One region of the Providencia sp. PROV208 genome, then DNA from elsewhere that is predicted to be linked to it. Evidence: predicted binding sites of a transcription regulator. Region 1 holds the regulator's gene; each other region holds the start of a gene.

Region 1 (4,106 bases):
CATGTGCAGTCGGTAATGCAGCATTCGATATTATCAATACAGATGAAGTGCTTGATGGTGTTGCAAAACGCCGTGAGTTATTTACCGCACACCTAAATAAGCTAAATGACCAATATGGAATTTTTGCTGAAATTCGTGGAATGGGCTTATTAATTGGTGCAGAGCTCAAAGGTAAATTACTGAATCGCTCGAAAGATGTGTTACAAGCCAGTGCAGCAGAAGGGTTGATGATGCTCAGTGCAGGAGCCAACGTGTTGCGCTTCACACCATCACTGATTATTTCTGAGGAAGAGATTAACAGTGGGATGGCGAAACTGACGGCAGCAATAGAAAAGCTATTGGCTGAATAATTAACTCAAAGCTCAAAGAGGTATCACCCTCTTTGAGCTTTAGACTTATTTTCGGGTGGAAATTCTTTGTTTGATAATTTCTGCTTTCTGTTTTTTCACGGCAATATCGGTTTTCAATGCTTCTATTTGTTGTGCATTTCTTACCATTTCTTTGTTGATATTCATAACAAATTCATCTTGTAACTGCGGCATTATGGGTTGTTGAGTTCGATGATTTTGTAATCGATTAATTGATTTTTCTTGTTCTAATCGAGAGTTGAAGGTTTTTTTCGACGAGATATTTTTCTTTATTGGCTGATTTTCAGTGCTCCTATTTTTCGTCATGTCAGTTGTCGATTTGACTGTACTTCCTGATGTGTAAAGTCCGATCAAATTGCCATTAATTTTCTTCGTTTTTATCGTTTTGGGCGTAGATTTTGTCTCCTGTATTGCCGGGCTTTCCGGTTTTTTATAAGAAAATTCATTTGGAATATTTCTCTCTTCTAATATCGGATTGAATGATGTTGACGCTCGAGTTTTTTCACTGGCTGAATTCATTCTGGTGTGTGTTGTTTTTGATATCACATTACGAACAGGTTTGATCGTCGATTTTGGTGTATGTCGGGTAACGTGCTCTTTCTGACTATTTTTTGTTAAGTTTACCAGCGTTAAATTCGACGATTTATGCTTAGATAGTCGGTCACTGGATGCTAATTGTTGTTTTGCGCTCACCGGAGTGCCATCTGTACGGAATACCGTCGGTTTTACTGTTGTATTGATCTGTTTCTTTTCTTGTTTCACTGTTTTTAATTTTCGAGATAATGCAATGGCTGGAGGCTGGGATATTTGTGGTGTGGCTGTGTCAGAAGGTGTTTGCGTGGGGGGGAGGCTATTTTCATGCTGTTCTTCTTTAGCATTAAAATATTGAGCAAATACCGTGCCATCGTAATGATTATGGATTAATGGTTTAGTTTGTTTATCCCATTTTTTAAATTTATTTGATACAAAATCATCATAAAATTCTTGTTTCCAAGCAGGCAACTGTTCACAGGATTCAAATGACTCATCATCCCATGATGCATCATCCATTGTGGTCATAATAAAATCGTGAGTGGTGTTTTGGTCTTTTAATTCTGTTTCATGATTTTTTAAATTAAAAAAATCATGACGACTTTTTATTTTAGCAATTTGATTGGCAATTAATGAAATTTTAGTCTCAGAACTTAATGAACCTTGGTTGGTTTTTTGGATATAGAGTTTGAGTGCGGAACTGGTGTCACATCGAATTTTTGGGAATGAAATGGGCATATGATACCTCACCTTGATAATGTAAAAATGAGGCTAGTTTATTCAGTAATATGTACTTGCAATATAAAAAAACGACTTTAGATAATTAACTAATTGATAAAAAAGGCCTAACAAATAGCGGTTAGGCAAAAGTGTGGCATATTCATTAAGGTGCTACATATGGCAAAAATTTGGAATGCTATTTGCTCGTAAGATTCTTAAAGAATACGAAGCTCTTATTAAATTCAATTGAATGGGTATCAATGTTTTTGTTTGAATGAGTACCAAACATAACCGCTACCTTCGGCTTAGAAACATGCTGGGTAGGTTGGCTATTAGGAACTAAACGACCAATACTCAATGAAGATACAAAACGTGTTTGAGGCAAATTGTTGACTTTTTCCAGCGGCTTTTTCGCTAATGCGGGGCATTTTGTTGTTGAGCGATTTGCCGCATCTAAATGTTCGAAAAAAGCCTGCTTTTTCAAGAAAGTGTTAATACAGCGTTTTTGGTATTTCTCTAAATGCTGAAGAGACTCTGCATGGCTTAGATTATTAATGTGTGTCATGAATGAAATCCTAAATAATTATTGGCTAACTATTCAGTATTCTATATAGAAGAATGTTTTCTATAATATCAAAAAACGCGGTTATTTTTTGTTCAGGCGAAAAGGTTATATTACTGACATGTATAAAAAAGGGTTTATATCACTGATACAAACCCTTTTTATTCAGAGTCCAGCTAATAAGCTAGACGGAAAAATAAATTATCGTGTGCCGTAGACAACAATTGTTTTACCATGCGCGGAGATTAAATTTTGGTCTTCCAGCATTTTTAAAATACGACCCACTGTTTCACGGGAACAACCGACGATTTGACCAATTTCCTGACGGGTAATTTTAATTTGCATGCCATCAGGGTGAGTCATCGCATCAGGTTGTTTTGCTAAATTTAACAATGTTTGAGCAATACGACCAGTAACGTCTAAGAATGCAAGGTTACCTACTTTTTCGGAAGTGGTTTGCAAGCGATTCGCCATTTGCGCAGAAAGACGCATCAGGATATCTGGGTTGACTTGAATCAGCTGACGGAATTTCTTATAGGAAATTTCAGCGACTTCGCAAGCAACTTTTGCGCGAACCCATGCAGTACGTTCCTGTCCTTCTTCAAATAACCCAAGTTCGCCAATGAAGTCTCCCTGATTTAAATAAGAGAGAATCATTTCTTTGCCTTCTTCATCTTTGATTAAAGCAGCCACTGAACCTTTAACAATGTAGTAAAGGGTTTCTGCTTTTTCACCCTGATGGATCAGAGTGCTCTTGGATGGATACTTATGAATATGGCAGTGTGACAAAAACCATTCAAGAGTAGGGTCTGTTTGTGGCTTGCCGAGAACCATTAGCGTTATCCTCTGTATGTTATTGCAACCTTTCGAAAAGTAGGGAAAGGCTGACTTTAAAGTGTCTAGCTTAGCATATTAAGTCACATTGATGCCTATTATTAATGCTGCTATGGGCCAATGCAAATTAATATCAATTGTATAATATAATCAATTGAAACGTTGAGTTTTGATCTTAATCCTATCAACTAAGCATTGTTTGTATCATATCCAATGTCGAATGTCTTCCCTGTATCGCTTCAGCCTAATAATGCTGATATAACATTGTCTAGATATATGGAACAATGAGGCGATAAACATCACTATTTTTTGAGAGGAATAAAAATGGAAGCACGCGTAAAGTGGGTAGAAGGACTCTCTTTTTTAGGTGAGTCAGCATCAGGTCACCAAATTATGATGGATGGTAATGCAGGGGATAAAGCGCCCAGCCCAATGGAGATGGTTTTAATGGCGGCGGGTGGATGTAGTGCGATTGACGTTGTTTCCATCATTCAAAAAGGTCGTCAGGATATTCTTGATTGTGAGGTGAAATTAACGTCACAGCGCCGCGAAGAAGCGCCTCGCTACTTCACTGATATCAATTTACATTTTATTGTCACTGGTCGTGAATTAACAGACAAAGTCGTTGAACGCGCCGTCCAACTTTCGGCGGAAAAATATTGCTCCGTCGCAATCATGTTAGAAAAAACGGTGAATGTGACTCATAGCTTCGAAATTAAAAACGTATAATCGTGTTTATATTCAGATGCTTATCTTTATTATCGATAAGCATCTTATCATTAATCTATTTAATTATAATGCTGAGCTACCCATTACGCTGTTTCATGAGTTTTTCCACTAATGGCATCATAATCAGCTCCATTGCGAGACCTAATTTCCCTCCCGGCACCACAATGGTATTCATTGCTGAAATAAACGAACCATTTAGCATGGATAATAAATAGGGAAAATCAATCTGCTCTAATCCCCTGAAACGAATCACAATAAAACTTTCGTCCTGTGAGGGAATCGCTTTTGCCGAAAAAGGGTTCGAGGTATCAACCGTCGGAACGCGCTGGAAGTTAATATGGGTACGGGAGAATTGTGGCGTA
Region 2 (4,106 bases), on a different contig from region 1:
CTCTTGTAGCTCTCGCTCTTTCCCCGCTATTTTTTGGACAATAGAAAACCAGACCGCTAAACCGCCGACCAAAATGCCACTTAAGGCGCCAATAATTGCATATAAAAGAGAGGTATCCACGAATCCATCCTTACTTTTTAAAATCTAGAGTAAGGTAATGGGATACTGTATAAGTGTCCAGAGGTAAATCTCCCCTATGGCGACTTTTTGCGAGCAGCTTCGCAGCTTATCCCATCCAACTAGCGAACCAACGTAAGCCAAGCGCTCCCGGTGCTAAAATGCCAAATGCCCAAATCATTGCGGATGCGAAGTTGGCAATTTGAAAATGGCGTTGGCGCATTTCACAAATTCCTGCGACAAGAGGAACGACCGCGCGCAAAGGTCCAAAAAACCGCCCAAAGAAAATCCCCCAAACACCCCATTTCTCAAAGAAACGATGACCTTTATCTATCATTTCAGGGTTACGAGAAATCGGCCACATTTCACGGACTTTTTCTTTATAGTGAAAACCAAACCAATAAGAGACCCAATCGCCAAAAAATGCGCCCAAGGCGGCGGCTAACCAAATCGGAAAGAAGGCGATTTCACTTTCACCAATCAACGCACCAAGTCCAAGTAAAATCACGGTTGCGGGGAGCAATAAAGAGAGAAAAGCGAGTGATTCGCCAAAAGCAAGAATGAAGACAATAGGGATCGCCCACACTTCGTGAGCACGAGTGAATTCCGTAATGGCAGTGACAATTTCATTGATGCTCAAGGGTTCGTTCCTAATTTTAATGAGTTGAATAACACTATTATAGTTATAGGAAGTAAATAAAGTTGCAACAAAACCCGCTCATTGCAACTTCAGTGTTTATTAGATTATTCGAGGAAGTAACTTTGTAGTACGCTGCGTTGAGCGTTACCTAAGCCAAAATCTTTTTCTAGCCATTTATCCACATCACCATAATTATTTTCTATGCTTTTCAATGCAGTCTGTAAGAATTCTTCACGTACAGAGAACACATACTCGAATTTTTTTACCACATTCTCGCTCATAGTTTTTGAAAATTCTTCCAGTAGGTGATTACGGAATGGCGCTAACGTTTCATTGGTTAATAGGTAATCGTCCATCACCGTATTAACATCCGCCCCCAGCGCAAATAGCACTAAAGCCGAGCCAATCCCAGTACGGTCTTTACCGACTGCACAGTGTTGCACAAGACCACCTTTTTCCGGTTGCTTCAACATGCTGACCAATTGATGATATGCCGCATTATTCAATGGAAGTAACTCGTAAAGGCGGAACATGAAAGCTTGAGGATCAAATTTTTCTAGCACTTCTGGTGTGAGTTTATCTAAATTCGCACTCACTTCTTTTGCCAAAGGGTTTGCTGGGGCATGCACATAATGAGCGCCACTCCACACCACATCAGGTTTATCCAAAATTTCAGCTTCATCGCGATAATCGATGATTTGGAAAAGGTTTTGTGACTGTAAGACTTTTTCATCATCTTGGGTTAAGCGGTCTAATGCACCTGAGCGAAATAAAACCCCAGGTTTAATTTTTCCGCCGTTGGATAGTTTTTTTCCACCTAAATCACGAAAGTTAATTCCACCGGTTAAAGGCAGTACAGAGGGGTGAAGGTAAGGTTTGGTTGACATACGTTTTCCCTTTTTAGCGCTGTCATTGCTCAAACTAAAAATAAACGAAATTATCAATTACTTGTAATTTGAGTAACTTAAGAGGCTTCTATTCATTGTTTTAAATGACAATAACAGATTCATCGATGAAGGGAATAAGAAAAACGCGAGAAAATAAATTTTGCGCTGATCAATTAGAGATACAAGAATATTTAAGATACATGGGTAGCATGATGATAACTGAACCCGTTTACCGAAAATCCACAACCGAGTGAAGTCAGTAAACGGGTCAGCTAATTAGGATTACAGCAGGCGACGAGCCGCTTCGACAACAATGCTCAGAACATTGCCTTCTGTTTTTTTCAGAAGCGCTTCATTTGGAATTTCTTGCTGAGTACGGTTAACGATAACGCCAGCAACCATACCTGCACGCAGACCTTGGCTTGCACACATAGTTAACAGCGTTGCAGATTCCATCTCATAGTTCATCACGCCCATATCCTGCCACTCTTTCATTGAGCCTCTGAAGTGGCGCATCACACGACCTGTATAGGTGTCGTAACGCTCTTGACCTGGGTAGAAAGTATCTGAAGATGCAGTAATACCAACATGAACAGTTGCACCCGCTTCTGTCGCCGCAGCATACAGCGCATTAGTACAAGTAAAGTCAGCAACCGCAGGGAATTCCAGCGGAGCAAAATGCTGACTTGCACCATCTAAACGCACTGCACCGGTAGTCACTAAAACATCACCTACATTGATGTTTTCTTGGATTGCACCTGTTGTACCGATACGCAAGAAAGTACGGATGCCTAGCTGAGCTAGCTCTTCAACTGCGATAGAGGTTGATGGACCACCAATACCTGTGGAGCAAACAATCACGGCTTTTCCATCAAGTTCACCACGCCATGAAGTGAATTCACGTAATGAAGCCAAATGCACAGGGTTATCCATCAGACGTGCAATTTTTTCAACACGGTTAGGATCCCCAGGAACAATAGCAACAGTTGCACCCTGTAAGTCACTCTTTTTTAAACCTAAGTGGAAAACGTCAGACATATCAAACTCCTTTACACAATGGCATCATTGAATTAGTACGTTATAGTCAATATAGCGCTTAGCTCGACTTAATTTAGTGACCAATATCGCTTTTAATAGAAACTGATTCACTTCATTTTCATTAAAATGAGATATATATCACAAATAAAGTCCGGTGACATTAAAGCTAATGATGAGATACACCCAGTATAGATGAATGTTTGCGATTATCGAAAAAAAGCGCCTGAATAGGCGCTTTGGATAGGCAGAAGATAAAAAATATTACAATATCAATGTGCTAGACTTACAGCACAACATCAAGGATCAAAACGCCAACCAACCCGATAGCCCACGCGATTGTTGTTGGGATAGACCAAACTATCATTTGCTGTTTAACGTCTTTAATCCCCATCATTCTGTTCACAACCCAATAAAGGCTGTCGTTAAAGTAACCGAAGAACAGAGAGCCCATTGTTGCTGCTTGAGCGGCAACTAATAAGTTGATATCAGGGATTTGGCTAATAATTGGCGCAGAAATCGATGCTGCGGTGATCATTGCAACCGTTCCTGATCCCTGAATTAAACGCACTAACGTGGCAATAATGAACGGTATTAGCACTGGCGTAATCGGTAAATTCGCAACGTGCTCCGCTAAAATTGTTCCCGTACCACTATCACGTAATACTGCACCTAATGCACCACCAGCCCCCGTGACCAGTAAGATAATCCCTGCCGCCTGCAATCCCTCTTCCATACGGTCAATGACTTCTTCTTTCGAGGCTTTTGGCATTAACGTATAGACTGAAATCAATACGCTAATTGAGAGTGCAATAATCGGGGCGCCTAAGAATTGGAATGATTGGAAGTACCAGTTATCATCCATGCCTTGGAAGGTGGCCGTTTTTAGCAATAATCCGTTGATAGCATTAATAAAAATCAACAAGATTGGCGTAATAATAGGTAACAATGATAAGAATAAGCTTGGTAATGGTTTATTCGCTTTTTCTTCCATGTAACGTGCATGCACTTCTTTTAGATCTTCGCTGCCCGTCTCATCTGGCATAAACTCAGGGTATTTGGTTCCTAGCCATTTGGCATAGAACACAATACCGATGACACATGGTACCGCGAGCGCCATACCCGCTAAAATCATCGCACCAACATCAACCCCAAAGATACCTGCGACACCTAAAGGACCCGGTGTTGGTGGTACAGTATGGTGAGTTACCACTAACCCACCCGCTAATGCGACCCCAAGCGTTAAGATGCTCCGTTTACCATTTTTGGCTAATGCCTTTGCCAACGGGTAAAGAATGACGAATGCCGAGTCCACAAAGATAGGAATACTGACAATATAGCCGGTGATTGCCAGTGCCCACTCTTCACGTTTTTTCCCTAACCATTTGATAAAGCTATAGGCTATTTGCTCAGCAGCACCTGAAACT
Region 3 (4,106 bases), on a different contig from region 1:
CCATTCCTGCCATTTGGCTTTGTAGGCTTTCCCCTTCTGAGAAAACTAAATATTTGCCCAGTAAAATCCCACCTGCGGCACCAATTGGGTAGAAGGTTTGGCTGATATTCAGACGCAGTGTCGCGTACTGTTTTGGACCGATCATGGAACTGTAAGTATTGGCTGCGGTTTCAAGGAAGCTTAAACCAATCGCGATCGCAAAAATCGCCGCTAAGAACATGGTATAAGTTGCCATGTGCGATGCTGGGAAAAACATGGAACAACCCGCAATATACAAGATCAATCCGATCATAATCGCGTATTTATAACTGGTTTTTTTGATCACTAATGACGCAGGGATCGCAATCAAAAAGTAACCACCATAGAACGCGCTTTGCACTAATGCAGAAGCAAAGTTACTGAGTTCAAAGACGCTTTTAAACTGTGTGATTAAAATATCGTTCAATGCTGCTGCGCATCCCCAAAGCGGAAATAAGCAGGAAAGCAGGATAAATTGGAATATAGGTGTCTTATTCAGGTACCCATCAGGTAACTGAGTGATGTTCTTGATGTTCATAGTAACCCTTAATCGTTTTTATAATATTTTTAACCGGTTAAACGGGCTTTTTGCTCTAATGGCAACCTTCATTTCAACCGGTCATGCTCAACATCATTCAAATTCAGAGCAAATATTGTGGGTACAGGTAATGCTTCTGGCGCTTGAAAGATGGTTAGAACTAATTATTCAACTGCACAAACTCACTGAACTGCTCGATACTTGGATAAGAAGATTGCGTGCCTTTTCCTGTTACGCTGAAGGCTGAAAATAGAACCGCTTTTTTCATCGCTTCTTCGATGTTTCCGGTGTGAACATAGTAATGAGAGAAACAACCGATAAACGCATCGCCAGCACCACTAGTGTCAATTGCATTGACTTTGATAGCCGGAATAAATAACTCACTGTCGCGAGTCATCCATAGCGCACCTTTGTCGCCTAAAGTGACAATCAGGTTTTTCAGACCTTTGTCTAACAGGGATTGTGCGGCACGACGCACGTTATCCATGGTATCCACAGGCATGTTGGTCAGAATTTCTAACTCGGTTTCATTCGGTACAAAGAAATCACAACGACATGCGTAATCTAAATCCAGTGCGCGTTGTGCTGGTGCTGGGTTAAGTAACACAGGAATGTTGTGCTTATTACCGAAGGCAATCGCGTGGTAAACCGTTTCCAGCTGCACTTCCAGCTGCAATACGATCAGTTTGCACTTTTTCAGATCTTCCGCGGCGCGGTCGATATCTTCTGGGGATAAAAACTTATTCGCCCCTTTAACAATCAAAATACTGTTAGACGAATTTTGGTTAACAAAAATCGGTGCGACACCGCTTGAGGTGCATGGTACTTTTTCTACATAGCGAGTATTGATGCCATAAGACTCAAGATTACGGATGGTGTTATCCGCAAAAATATCGTCTCCAACTTTAGTTAGCATAATCACTTTAGAGTTTAACTTTGCTGCGGCAACAGCTTGGTTTGCCCCTTTACCGCCACAACCGATTTTGAAGGCTGGGGCTTCGAGGGTTTCCCCTTCTTTTGGCATTTGATCAATGTAGGTGATCAAATCGACCATGTTTGAACCGATAACTGCTATATCCATGATGTCCCTCGTGTTAAATAAATCACATAATGATATAATCCTAACATTATCATGTTGCAAAAATATCATTTGTGATTAGGATCTCGAATAACGAATGATCAAGTGTTATATCTGCCACATTTCCTCATTCTTTGTTACCTATTCCACATCTATTCTGAAAACGTCATATAGGAAGGTTTAAAATGCAAGATTTAGCGAAATATATCGATCATACTTTATTGGCTGCTAACGCAACGGTTAATGATATCAAAACGTTATGTGCAGAAGCCGCACAATATCATTTTGCCTCTGTGTGTGTTAACACCGGCTATGTACCTTTAGCAAGTGAATGTTTAAAAGATAGCGATGTGATGGTGTGCTGTGTCGTAGGCTTCCCATTAGGTGCATGTTTAACAGAAGCTAAAGCATTTGAAGCCGCTGAAGCTGTTCGCCGTGGTGCCGATGAAGTGGATATGGTCATCAACGTTGGTATGCTAAAAAGTGGTGATTTAGACTTTGTTCGTCAAGATATTGAAGCCGTTTTTGCGGCTTGTGGTAAGGCAACACTGAAAGTGATCCTCGAAACTTGCCTGTTAACTGATGAAGAAATCACACAGGTTTGTGAAATTTGCCGCACAATTAACGTTGGATTTGTGAAAACTTCAACAGGATTCAGTACAATGGGTGCCACTGAGCATCACGTCGCTTTAATGCGTAAAGTGGTTGGCAATGAAATTGGCGTCAAAGCATCCGGTGGTGTACGTACGCGTGAAACCGCAATTAAGATGATTGAAGCTGGTGCTAACCGCGTTGGTGCAAGCGCGAGTGTCGCTATTGTGACTGGAGAAAATACCACTCCAAGTGACTACTAAACAACGGGGCGCGGTTCGTCCGCGCCATCATAAAAAGGATTGCAGGGTGATAGAAACTAAACAAAAAGAACGCCTTCGCCGATTAAGTGAATGTATTAAACGTTCAGGACGCATTCACCTTAAAGAGGCAGCGAGAATACTCGAAGTTTCTGAAATGACTATTCGTCGAGATCTCAATGCCGATACTGAAGGTCCCATTCCAATGTCACTGCTTGGTGGCTATATTGTTTCTGTCACTCAACCTGCCGCTTTAACTCCTCATGAGCCTCATGCCGATATTTTCACACCAGACCAAACTGAAGATCTGTATATTCCAAATCTAGCCGCCAGTATGGTCAGCGAAGACGATGTGATCTTTTTCGATAATGGCATTGAAATGGCCACCTTGATCGCCTTGATCCCTGAAGAGATAAGCTTTACTGGAATTTGTTACTCCCATAACGTTTTCCTTGCTTTAAGCCAGAAAAAGAATGCTACCGCTCTGCTCTGTGGTGGGGAATATCGCCCCAAAAGTGACTCTTTTTACAGCCCAACATTGCCTTCTTTATTGGATTCCATCAACCCCAAAAAAGCGTTTATGTCCGCAACTGGCGTTCACAGTGCCTATGGGGTGACTTGCTATAATCTCGATGATTTACCGATGAAAAAGAAAGGCATGGAAAAATCTATTCGTAAGATTTTATTAGCGCCTTACAATCTGTTTGATGAAGTGGCGACGGCGAATATGGGAGAGTTATCTCAATTTGATGTGATTGTCACGAACCGGCAACTCAGTGATGAATACGAAACATACTGCCGTAATGGGTTTGTTAAAGTTATTTATTAGGCTGAGGTATTTCATCAAAACAAAATCGACACGTTTGAACCCGTGTCGATTTGTTTTCTCACTCAATTTTCACCGTCAAGTAATCTTCAGCTATCTGAGTTTCTGGAAATTCTGCTTGGCATTCCGCCAGTAAGCGAGGAAGATCAGCGGGTCCATAACGTCCGCTTAAGTGTGTGGCGATAAACCGTTTCACATTTGCTTGCTTAGCCAATTGCGCGGCTTGGCGAGTTGAAGAGTGCCCATGCTCATTGGCTTTCACCTCCAGCGCCACTTCTAGCGTGGTTTCATGCACCATCACATTAGCATTTTTAGCCAATAGCAACGCTTCTGGTGTTGGGGTGGTATCCCCAAAAATCGCGACCACCTTCCCTGCAACCGGCTCACCAAGGTAGTCAGCCCCATTCACGCTGCGGCCATCTTCTAGCTCAATAACTTCGCCCTTCTTCAGCGCCTGCATCCAAGGTCCGCGAGGGATCCCATCTTGCTCCAGTTTTTGCACATTTAGCGTCCCCGGTTTTGGATGTTCTTCAATACGATAGCCATAACATTCTACGCGGTGATCCAACCGATACGCTGTGACAACTAGCTCCCCATCATCAAATAACTCACCTGCTTCAATTTCTACAATTTCAAGAGGATAAGTCATGAAGGAGTCGCTCACTGATAAAACGATTTCCACATACTGCTTCAGGCCTTTTGGTCCATATAGCGTTAATGGGTCTGTGGCTCCTCCCATCGACCGGCTACAGAGTAATCCAGGTAAGCCAAAAATATGATCGCCGTGTAAATGTG
Region 4 (4,106 bases), on a different contig from region 1:
GCAAAATGGCTTGAGGAGTGTGATGAGCAGACCGCATGGCATGAATTACAAGCATCACTCTGTAAAGTGTTTGATCATGTTCCCGCGCCAATACGTTTGATGAAAACCGAATGGGAAAAAGATATTTATGCGTATGGCTCATTTAGTTATCCTGCATCTAACTATTCAGCCAATCAAATCGCACAATTAAAACAGCCTATTGATAATAAAATCTTCTTTGCGGGAGAGCATTTAGCACTATTAGGCGCAGGTACTGTGCATGGCGCTTACCAATCAGGTATAGAAACGGCTAATACAGTGATCAGCACACAATAATAGGCCATTAAGCCTCTACCCCTTATTGGCGTTTTAGAGGCTTAACAATGCTATCTAGCCCTTCAATCTTCAGCCCTAGTGTCATTTCCATCAGCTGTCCTAACCGCCCTGCCGGAAACTCCCCTTTTTTATAAAACCATAATAGGTATTCCTCTGGCAGATCAATCAGTATGCAACCTTTATATTTACCAAACGGCATCGATGTATTAGCTATATCAATTAAGTCTTGTTTTTCCATTCTTTCCTCATGCTTTATCGATAGAAAGCCTTAGACATAAAAAAACGGCATTCACTGAATGCCGTTTTTCACTGTAACACTTTTTATAGCGGTAACTACAGGATTAATCCAACCACTGCCGCAGATAAGAAGCTTACCAGTGTTGAGCCATACAGTAATTTCAGACCAAAACGTGCAACGGTATTTCCTTGTTTTTCATCTAACCCTTTAATCGCACCAGCAATAATACCGATAGAAGAGAAGTTAGCGAACGAAACTAAGAATACAGATAAAATACCAACAGAACGGTCTGATAAACCTGATGCCACTGCTTTTAAGCCATCCATTGCTACGAATTCGTTAGTGACCATCTTCACAGCCATGATGCCGCCAACTTGCAGTGCTTCATTAGCAGGAATACCTAACATCCAAGCAAATGGATAGAATACATAACCCAGCATGGTCTGGAAGCTCACGCCGAATATCGCGGAACAGATACCATTAACCATGGCAATCAGTGCAATAAAACCAATCAGCATCGCAGAAACGATAATCGCAACTTTAAACCCTGCAAGAATATATTCACCTAGCATTTCGAAGAAACTTTGACCTTCATGCAGACTACGCATTTGGATCTCTTTTTCCCCTTCAGGTGGGTACGGGTTGATCAGTGATAATACAACGAACGTACCAAACATGTTCAGCACCAGCGCTGCAACCACATATTTTGGATCCAACATCGTCATGTATGCGCCAACAATTGACATTGAAACGGTCGACATCGCCGTTGCTGCCATCGTGTACATTCTTCTTTCTGACATGCTGCTTAATTGGTCTTTATATGCAATAAAGTTTTCTGACTGACCCAGCAATAATGAGCTCACTGCGTTGAATGACTCAAGTTTACCCATACCGTTAACTTTCGATAACACCGTACCGATGATACGAATGACAAAAGGCAGTACTTTAATGTGTTGTAGAATACCAATCAGCGCTGAAATGAAGATGATTGGGCACAGCACTTGCAGGAAGAAGAAGGCCAAGTTTCCTTCAATCATTCCACCGAAGATGAATTTAGTCCCTTCTGCTGCATAACCCAACAAGTGGGTAAAGACACCAGCAACAGCAAGAACGAAGGACTCACCAATACCTGATTTTAAGAACAAGTAAGCGAGCGCAATTTGAATAACGAGCAATTGAATAACGTAGCGTGGACGAATCCCTCTACGGTTACTACTCGCTAGAATCGCAAGTGCAGCGATAATAACTATGGATAAAATAAAGTGCAGGATCGAGGTCATATTTGACTCCAACAAAGTTACGAATCAGTCTATGCGCATATTCTATGTAATGGGCAACATTTAAATGAGATTAAAGTCACATTAATATGAAAACTGGCTCTACCATTTTCCCAAAAGTAACGACCAGATCACGTTTCACGAATCACGTCCCAATAACAACAGGATAAATGTTAGCCAGAAAATAATAAATGCCATTATCCCCTTGGTTGATAATGGCATTGCGCATTAAATATAGGTCACGATTAGATATTCAGCAAACGAATTAACTCTTCTTCATCAATGACTTTTATGCCGAGTTCAGTAGCTTTCGCTAACTTAGACCCCGCCGCTTCACCCGCAATAACTAAGTCCGTTTTTTTCGACACACTACCTGCGACTTTCGCACCTAAAGCGACCAGTTTATCCTTGGCATCATCACGAGAAAGTGTTGACATCGAACCTGTCAGAACAACTGTTTTACCCGCAAATGGACTGTCAATTTCAGCACTATTAATGACTTGAACTTCTGGCCAATGGATATTCGCAATAGTCAGTAAATCATGAATAACTTGGCGATTATGTTCTTCACGGAAAAAATGCACGACATGCTTCGCAACCACTTCACCAATATCCTGTACAGTTTTCAGTGAATCTTCATCTGCTGCCATCACCGCATCTAACGACGCGTAATGTGCGGCGAGGTTTGCCGCGGTGGCTTCACCCACTTCACGGATCCCTAATGCATAGATGAAACGGGCGAGTGTAGTTTGTTTAGATTTCTCTAACGCATCAATCAGTTTTTGCGCGGATTTTGGTCCCATTCTTTCTAGACCCGTTAATTTACCCGCTGATAATTGGTAGAGCTGCGCCGCATTTGCGACATACTCTGCATCCACCAATTGCTCAATGATTTTATCTCCCATGCCATCCACATCCATTGCACGGCGAGAAACAAAGTGCTTCAGAGACTCTTTCAACTGCGCCCCGCAGGTTAACCCGCCTGTGCAGCGAGCTACCGCCTCCCCTTCTACACGCTCAATATCCGAATTACATACTGGGCAGTGTGTTGGAAATATGATTTCACGGCTATCCGCAGGGCGTTTGTCCATGACAACACTGACAATTTGTGGGATCACATCCCCTGCTCGACGGATTACGACCGTATCACCAATGCGAACACCTAAGCGATCTATCTCATCGGCATTATGGAGTGTCGCATTACTGACGACGACACCTGCAACTTGTACTGGCTCTAAACGTGCCACAGGTGTGATGGCTCCAGTACGCCCAACTTGGAATTCAACATCCTTCAGCAATGTTATCTGTTCTTGGGCTGGAAATTTAAATGCCGTAGCCCAACGTGGCGCACGCGAGACAAACCCCAATTCCTCTTGGATTGCAATATCGTTCACTTTAATCACTACACCATCGATATCAAAACCGAGTGTTGGGCGAATTTTTTCAACATGATGATAAAAATCGAGAACTTGCTGGCAACCCACACGCAGTTGAACATGCTCACTGACTGGCAGCCCCCACGCTTTGAATTGCATCAAGCGCTCATAATGGGTATCTGGCAATGTTTTACCTTCCACTAGCCCTACACCATAGCAGTAGAAAGTTAATGGACGTTTAGCCGTAATACGTGGATCTAACTGGCGAAGGGAACCTGCTGCCGCATTACGTGGATTAGCGAAAATCTTACCATCCGTTTTACGTGCTTCTTCGTTCATCGCCTCAAAGCCTTTTTGAGGCATAAAAACTTCACCACGAATTTCAACACGCGCAGGAATATTATCCCCGCGTAAACGTAGCGGAATTGCTTTGATCGTGCGTACGTTGGCCGTGATATTTTCGCCAACCGTACCATCACCACGGGTTGCCGCTTGAACTAACTCACCATTTTCATACAGCAAACTGACAGCTAGACCATCTAATTTGAGTTCGCAGCAAAATGTTAATTCAGTGTGGTTATGCAGTCGGTCTTTCACGCGTTTATCAAATGCGAGATAGCTTTCTTCATCAAATACGTTATCTAAAGAAAGCATCGGAATTTCATGGCGAACAGTGTCAAATGCCGCTAAAGGTGCTGCCCCTACGCGCTGCGTTGGTGAGTCCGTTGTGATCAGCTCAGGATGTTCTGCTTCAAGCGCCTTGAGCTCTTGCATCAGTTTATCATATTCCACATCAGGAATTTCAGGGGCATCCATAACATGATAGAGGTATTCGTGATGGCGCAATTGCTGTTTTAACGCGTCTATTTTTTGTGTGAGTGCGTCAGGATTTTTTTTCGT

The links. The regulator CRP, encoded in region 1, controls carbon source genes, mostly activating them, when cyclic AMP is high. The targets are predictions, from matches to a motif close to ATGTGANNNNNNTCACAT.
Region 2: the regulator CRP is predicted to act here: its motif matches at 2,809-2,826, upstream of udp (uridine phosphorylase).
Region 3: the regulator CRP is predicted to act here: its motif matches at 1,648-1,665, upstream of deoC (deoxyribose-phosphate aldolase).
Region 4: the regulator CRP is predicted to act here: its motif matches at 1,898-1,915, upstream of PR766_RS00485 (NupC/NupG family nucleoside CNT transporter).

The regions. Positions count from the first base shown of each region.
Region 1 is NZ_JAMPNS010000012.1:25,368-29,473, reverse strand. Features, by position in the region: gene PR766_RS10365 (aspartate aminotransferase family protein) at 1-350, shown strand, start outside; gene PR766_RS10360 (hypothetical protein) at 396-1,637, opposite strand; gene PR766_RS10355 (hypothetical protein) at 1,816-2,184, opposite strand; gene crp (cAMP-activated global transcriptional regulator CRP) at 2,383-3,015, opposite strand; gene PR766_RS10345 (OsmC family protein) at 3,340-3,744, shown strand; gene PR766_RS10340 (phosphoribulokinase) at 3,821-4,106, opposite strand, start outside.
Region 2 is NZ_JAMPNS010000017.1:177,658-181,763, reverse strand. Features, by position in the region: gene rmuC (DNA recombination protein RmuC) at 1-120, opposite strand, end outside; gene PR766_RS14425 (DedA family protein) at 227-757, opposite strand; gene PR766_RS14420 (tyrosine-protein phosphatase) at 862-1,644, opposite strand; gene udp (uridine phosphorylase) at 1,927-2,682, opposite strand; gene PR766_RS14410 (GntP family permease) at 2,966-4,106, opposite strand, start outside.
Region 3 is NZ_JAMPNS010000017.1:133,912-138,017, reverse strand. Features, by position in the region: gene fucP (L-fucose:H+ symporter permease) at 1-556, opposite strand, end outside; gene rbsK (ribokinase) at 717-1,637, opposite strand; gene deoC (deoxyribose-phosphate aldolase) at 1,820-2,488, shown strand; gene PR766_RS14225 (DeoR family transcriptional regulator) at 2,535-3,314, shown strand; gene rnz (ribonuclease Z) at 3,373-4,106, opposite strand, start outside.
Region 4 is NZ_JAMPNS010000001.1:106,197-110,302, reverse strand. Features, by position in the region: gene PR766_RS00495 (flavin monoamine oxidase family protein) at 1-315, shown strand, start outside; gene PR766_RS00490 (DUF3820 family protein) at 338-553, opposite strand; gene PR766_RS00485 (NupC/NupG family nucleoside CNT transporter) at 649-1,833, opposite strand; gene ligA (NAD-dependent DNA ligase LigA) at 2,076-4,106, opposite strand, start outside.